DNA from 2 places in the Romboutsia sp. genome. Region 2 is predicted to be linked to the other one. Evidence: predicted binding sites of a transcription regulator. Region 2 holds the regulator's gene; the other holds the start of a gene.
What was found. The regulator HrcA, encoded in region 2, represses chaperone genes, less so after heat shock. The targets are predictions, from matches to a motif close to TTAGCACTCNNNNNNNNNGAGTGCTAA.
Positions count from the first base shown of each region.

Region 1: clpB (ATP-dependent chaperone ClpB) is a predicted target of HrcA. The motif match lies at 2,786-2,812, and genes of this name have one in related genera.

Region 1 covers NZ_JBXKIW010000060.1:11,588-15,480, reverse strand. The annotation lists gene AC11VW_RS09650 (catalase family protein) at 1-80, opposite strand, end outside; gene clpB (ATP-dependent chaperone ClpB) at 105-2,699, opposite strand; gene AC11VW_RS09640 (hypothetical protein) at 2,991-3,164, shown strand; gene AC11VW_RS09635 (pentapeptide repeat-containing protein) at 3,206-3,850, opposite strand.
Region 2 covers NZ_JBXKIW010000051.1:106,343-110,235, forward strand. The annotation lists gene dnaK (molecular chaperone DnaK) at 1-798, opposite strand, end outside; gene grpE (nucleotide exchange factor GrpE) at 928-1,506, opposite strand; gene hrcA (heat-inducible transcriptional repressor HrcA) at 1,525-2,544, opposite strand; gene hemW (radical SAM family heme chaperone HemW) at 2,643-3,782, opposite strand.

The DNA.
Region 1 (3,893 bases), on a different contig from region 2:
ATATCAAGTGGACTAGTATCGTGTTTTTGATTTTTTCTTATATTTTTTAATATTCTACAAGAAAAAGGACATTCATACACATTTATGAATGCCCTTTTTATATATTATTTTATAGATACGTTGATGTTTTCATTATCTCCATCAATAACTACAGTACATCCACTATAAATATCTCCTGCTATAATTTTCTTAGCTATCATAGTTTCTAAAGTATTGCTTATATATCTCTTTAAAGGTCTTGCTCCATAGACTGGGTCATACCCTTCTTTAGCCATTATCTCCTTAGCATTATCACTTACCTCTATTTCTATATCTTTTTCAATTAGTCTCTTTCTTAAAGCCTGCATGAATATATCAATAATCTTTTTAATACCTTCTTTATCTAATGGCTTAAACATTATAATATCATCAACTCTATTTAAAAACTCGGGTTTGAATCTGTGTTTCATTTCATTCATTACAAGGTCTTTAGTAGAATCACTTATATTTTCTCCACCTTCTAATAAATATGAACTACCAATATTTGATGTCATTATTATAAGTGTATTTTTAAAGTCTACTGTTTTACCTTTGTTGTCAGTAAGTCTTCCATCATCTAATATTTGTAAGAATAAATTGAATACATCTTCATGTGCTTTTTCTATTTCATCAAATAATATTACTGAATATGGATGTCTTCTTACTGCTTCTGTTAATTGACCTCCTTCTTCATATCCTACATATCCTGGAGGAGGTCCTATAAGTCTAGATACAGCATGTTTTTCCATGTACTCAGACATATCTATTCTTATTATATTTTCTTCGCTATCAAATAAATTGTTAGCTAAAGTTTTAGCAAGCTCTGTTTTACCAACTCCAGTAGGTCCTAGGAATATAAATGAACCAATTGGCTTTTTCTCATCCTTAAGCCCTGCACGAGCACGAATTACTGCATTTGATACAGCTGTTACTGCTTCATCTTGACCTATTACTCTTTTATGAAGCTCATCTTCTAGTTTTAATAGTTTTTCTCTTTCACCTTCTACTAATTTAGTAACAGGTATACCTGTCCATTTAGCAACAATTTGTGATATTTCACTTTCAGTAACTTCTTCTTTTAAAAGTGCATTTTCATAGCTTTCCTTAATTTTTTCTTCGTGTTCTTTTATTTGTTCTTCAAGTTTAGGAATTACCCCATACTTAACTTCGGCAGCTTTATTAAAGTCATATTCTCTTTCGTATTTTTCTACATTACCTTTTGATTCGTCAAGTTGTGTTTTTAAGTTTCTAATTTCTAGTATTTGATTCTTTTCTTTCTCGTATTTAGCGCTCATTTCATCATTTTTAGACTTAAGTTCTGCTATTTCTTTAACTAATTTATCAAGTCTTGTTTTACTTTTGTCATCATTTTCTTTAAGTAGTGCTTCTCTTTCTGTTTCTAATGTAAATAACTTTCTTCTTACCATATCTAATTCTGTAGGTAATGAATCTATTTCGCTTCTAATCATAGCACCTGCTTCGTCTATTAAATCTATTGCCTTGTCAGGTAAAAATCTATCTTGTATATATCTATTGGATAGTTTAGCTGCAGCTACAATTGCGCTATCGTGTATTCTTACACCATGATGTATTTCAAATCTTTCCTTAAGGCCTCTTAATATTGATATAGTATCACTTACACTTGGTTCCTCGGCAATAACTGGTTGGAAACGTCGCTCTAAAGCTTTGTCTTTTTCTATATATTGTCTATACTCATCAAAAGTAGTTGCGCCTATACAGTTTAATTCTCCACGAGCAAGCATTGGTTTTATTAAGTTACCAGCATCCATTGCCCCGTCAGTTTTACCAACACCAACTATTGTATGAATTTCATCTATAAATAATATTATCTTACCATCTGAACTTTGTACTTCTTTAAGTACTGCCTTTAATCTTTCTTCAAATTCTCCTCTATACTTTGCCCCGGCAATTAAAGAACCCATATCTAAAGAGAATACTATCTTATCTTTAAGACCTTCTGGTACATCTCCTCTTACAATTCTCTCTGCTAATCCTTCAACTATTGCTGTTTTACCAACACCTGGTTCCCCTATAAGTACTGGATTATTTTTAGTTCTTCTTGATAATATTCTTATAACTCTTCTTATTTCCTCGTCACGACCTATAACAGGATCTAGCTTATGCTTTTTAGCTAAGTCTACTAAATTCGTACCGAAACGTGCCAAAGCTTCATAAGTTCCTTCTGGGTCTTGAGTTTCTACCCTTTGACTTCCTCTAACTTGTGATAATGCTTTTAAGAAGTCATTTTTATTTATATTGTATTGCTTTAATATTCTACCTACAGCAGTATTAGCTTCAATGTCCATAATAGCAAGCATAACATGTTCTACACTAATATATGCGTCTTTAAATTCCTGGGAAATACTTTCAGCTTTGATTAGTACTTCATTTATTTTTCTTGTAGCTGCAACGCCTTGTGAGCTTATTCCCTCACCATGTATTTGAGGTAGTTTGTTAAGCTCTGAATTTATAGTACCTTTCAAAGCTTCTACTGATACAGTCATTTTCTCTAATATATTTGGAATAAGCCCATCTTCTTGATTTACAAGTGCGCTAAAAAGATGAATTATATCAACTTGTTGATTGTGATTTTTTACTGCGATACTATAAGCATCATTTAAGCCTTTTTGTACTCTAACAGTCATTTTTTTTATATCCATATAAAATCCCTCCATCACAGTGTATATATTTCGTTAATATTATTCTACTTAATAAGAGATTTTAAAACCTCTCCTTTTTATATTTATTAGCACTCTTGATTATTGAGTGCTAATATTTCATTAATTAAAATATATACCTATAAATATATTTTGTCAATAATTTATATATAAATTTTATTCATGCTAAATTTAGTGATTTTTTGAATTGCTATTTTATTTATTATTGGGTAACATATAATATAAGAAATTTATTATATATTTTAGGCATATGAATATGAAAGGAATATATTTATGAGCGAACCAATTATATCAGTTGAAGAAATGATAAATTATATTTATGAAAAATGTAAAGAAAATGGATACTCTATATCTCATGATATTCTAGAAGCTATATTAGATTATGAAGAAGAATTCTTAGATAGTAAAGGGTTAATAGAACTTGAAGATGATGAAGATATTTATTAAACAAAAGCCTCTAGAACTATTTCTAGAGGCTTTACTACAATCTACGTAATTATTATTCCCATAAGTCTTGTCAACTCAAGTGCTTGTACTACACTAACACTTGCACCTGATATATCATTAACACCCAATTGTATATCTTCTATATTACAAGTTGTAAAATCAATGCCCTTTAACTTAGTATTATAAAATATAGCTTTACTTAGATTTGTGCTATCAAATGCTAGTTTTTTAATTTGAAGCTCTTGAAATACAGAGCTTTGAAAATCAGATTCAATTATATTTACACCATCAAGTTTTGCATAAGCAAAATTTGAGTACTTCCCTAATGAACTATTAAATAATACATTTTTCATAGAACATTCATCAAACCTAGTTCCCATAAGTTTACAATTAATAAATTCTGTCCTATAGATGCTCCCTTTACTAAAAGATATATTAGATAAATTACAGTTTTCAAACACAACATCCATCATATCTATTTTTCTCAAATCACAGTAATCAAAAGTAACATTTCTAAATATACATTTATTAAAACTAACTCTTATATCTTCTAGTCCACTTATTGATACATTTTCTATAACTTTATTTGATAATATGTTCTCACTATGTATTTCGCCTATAACATCTTCTACTTTTTCTAAATTATCTATTATTTTAGGTCTTTGAAGTTTAATTAGTTTACTCATATTTATTACCATCCTTAATTTATACTTAAGCTTAATTTCTTTT
Region 2 (3,893 bases):
TTTTGGTCCTTCCATAGTAGCTGTTATGAATGGTAAGTTTATGTTTGTAGACATTGTAGATGATAATTCTTTTTTAGCTTTTTCACCAGCTTCTTTTAATCTTTGAAGCGCCATCTTATCATTTCTTAAGTCTACACCTTCAGCTTTTTTAAACTCTTCAGCTAAGTAATCTATTACTATTTGGTCAAAGTCATCTCCACCTAATCTGTTGTTACCAGCAGTAGCTAAAACTTCAAATGTTCCATCTCCGATTTCAAGTATAGAAACGTCGAATGTCCCTCCACCTAAATCGAATACTAATATTTTCTTTTCTTGATCTAATTTATCCATACCGTAAGCAAGAGCTGCGGCAGTTGGTTCGTTTATTATTCTCTTAACCTCTAATCCTGCTATTCTACCCGCATCTTTAGTTGCTTGTCTTTGAGCATCTGTAAAGTATGCTGGAACTGTTATAACAGCTTCTGTTACTGGTTGACCTAAGTAAGCTTCTGCATCTGCCTTTAATTTTTGTAATGTTATAGCAGATATTTCTTGTGGCGTATATCCTTTACCATCTATGTCAACTTTGTAATCTGTACCCATATGAGTTTTTATAGATATTATTGTTTTATCAGCATTTGTAACTGCTTGTCTTTTTGCTGGCTCTCCTACTATTCTTTCACCATCTTTAGTAAATGCTACTACTGATGGAGTAGTTCTCATACCTTCTGCATTTGTTATTATTTGAGCTTCTCCACCTTCTAAAACTGCAACACATGAATTAGTTGTTCCTAAATCTATTCCTATTATTTTTCCCATTGTTTAATTCCTCCTAAAGTAATTTTTTATATATTAATTTTTTATTTTAAATTTTACGTTTGCTTTTATGCAAACATTTTTTATTAGCATAATTAATTTTAAGTACTGTATTGTGTATAAAGTTAATTACTAGCAAGAAACCTTAACCATACTAGCTCTTAGTACTTTAGTTCCTAATTTGTATCCTTTTTGAAGTACCATTACTATTTTATTGGCATCTACTCCTTCTACACTTTCTTGCATTACAGCTAAGTGTAGGTTTGGATCAAAGTCACAATCTAGTGCTTCTATCTCTTGTACTCCAAATTTTGTTAAAGTACTTTGAAGTTGCTTATATACCATATCTATTCCTTGGTACATAGTATCTTCTTTGTTTTCACAAGCTTGAAGTGCTCTCTCCATGTTGTCTATAGCTGGTATTAATTCTCCTAATATCTTTTCATTTGCAAATAATCCTATAGTTTCTTTCTCTTGTTGAGTTCTTCTTCTATAGTTTGAATATTCTGCTTGAAGTCTTTGATATTGTTCATTAAGTACATCTATTTCTTCTTGTAATTTATTTTCTTGTAACTTATCATTTATGTCAGAAACATTATCTTCACAGTTACTTTCTTCAGATTCTTCTATATCTTCAGTTTGAACTTCTTCATCTACTAAAGCATCTACTTCTTCTTTTAGCTCTTCTTGTTCTATATTTTTTTCTTGCAAGATATTACACCCCTCAATTTATTTTTTGTTAAATAATAAGCTCATATAATTTACTATTGCATAAATCCTAGAATAATCCATTCTTGTTGGACCTATAAAACTTATACGACCTACTAAATCTTTATCAATATTGTATGTTGCTGTAACCATACTGCAATCTTGAGCCAGTTCACAATCATTGTCACTACCAATAATTATGTTTATGTTATCTTTTTGAATCCCCTTTGATTTCATCATACTAGCTATAATTTCTTTTTGTTCTAACATGTTTAGAAATGATTTAGCTTTTAGTATGTCATTAAATTCTGGATAACTAAATATATTAGTCGCTCCATTTAAAGAAACTAAAGAGTCTTCATCTGATATATCAAAATTCAAAGCACTTATAAGTTCATCTATAAATGCTGAATATTCACTTATTTCATATTTTATAAATTCAATTAGCCTTGTATCTAAGTTTGTGAAACTTTTCCCTCCAAGCTTCTTAGTAAGATTGTCAGAGATTAAATTTAACTTAGATTGGTCTAAATAAATATTAGTGGTAAGGTTAGCATTTTTTATATCACCTTTGTCCGTTACAACTATTAGTAATATTTTATTATCATTCATCTCTACCAACTGTATGTGTTTGATAACACTTTGATTTACTAAACTTTTAGTCACTGCTACCGTTGTATAGTTAGTAAGCTGAGATAATAGCTTAGATGTTTCATGAATTAAATCTTTTATATGATTTACATTATTGTGTACACATTGTTCCATTAATATCTTTTCTTGATCACTTAATTCTCCTTGGCTCATAAGTAAGTCTACATAAAGCTTATAACCTTTTTCAGATGGAACTCTACCTGCAGAAGTATGTGGCTGAATAAGATAACCAAGCTCTTCAAGGTCAGCCATTTCATTTCTTATAGTCGCAGCACTAATACCTAAGTCATACTTTTTAGATATCGTCCTTGATCCTACAGCCTCGGCTGTTTGTATATAATCTTTAATTATAGCTCTGAGGATATTTAATTTTCTTTCATTCAATTCCATACTACACCTCCTAGCTGTTAGCACTCACTATATTCGAGTGCTAAAAAGATTATATATATTATATATCATTATATTTTATCTTTGTCAACACTTTTGAATTAATTTATGAATTCTACAAAAACACTATTAGATATTTCTCTACCTCTTTGAGTGAGGCTAAATCCAGCTATACTTTCATTTATAAGTCCTTTTTCTTTTAGTTCTTTAATTTGATTACTATATTTTTCCTTAACATCTACATTAAATTGTTTTTTTAAATCATCAAATTTTATTCCTTCATTCATCCTAAGTCCCATAAATATTTTTTCTTGAATTTTATCTTCTATACTTAATTTTTCTAAATTTTCTATAGGTTTTTTGTTTTTACTTAATTTTTCATGATAATCTTGCAAACTTTCTACATTATTATATCTATAATTGATTAAATATCCTGATGCTCCTGGTCCTAAACCAATATAGTGATCACATTTCCAATATAATATATTATGCCTACATTCAAATCCTTCTTTAGCATAGTTTGATATTTCGTATTGATTATATCCATTTTCTTTTAGATAATTTATTGTGTAATTATACATATCTATATCTGTATCTTCATCTGTCATTTCAAATTTATTATTTTCATACATATCATATAATTTTGTTCCCTCTTCTAATATAAGTGAGTATGCTGATATATGTGATGGATTTAATTCAACTATTTTTTCAAGACTTTCCTTCCACTCTTCTGGTTTTTGATTAGGAAGTGCATACATTAAGTCTACATTAATATTTTCAAAACCAACTTCTATAGCTTCTTTATAGTTTTTTTCAAACTCATTGTAAGTATGTATTCTTCCTATAGACTTTAAATGGTAATCTTGTACAGCTTGTAATCCCATACTAAGACGATTTATACCTACCTCTTTCATAGCCATTAACTTTTCCTTAGTTAACGTTCCAGGATTACATTCTATTGTTATTTCTGCATCTTCTCTTATTTTGAAGTTTTCTTTTATACTTTCAAAAATATATTTTATTTCTTCACTACTTAATATACTTGGAGTTCCTCCACCTAAAAATATACTACTTATTTCTTCTTCATTATTATTTTTTCTTTCTTGTTTATATAGATTCATTTCTTTCTTTAAATCTTGTATATATGTTTCTTTTGAGTTTTTGTCTATTTTATATGAGTTAAAATCACAATAGTTACACTTACTCACACAAAATGGAATATGTACGTACAATCCTAGCATTTCATTTCCTCTTTTCATATTTTATCCAAATTAAATTATACATTTTTATTATGTTTCAATCTATCAAATTATATTTAATTATTTAAACTTACTATTATGTGTAAAAACAAA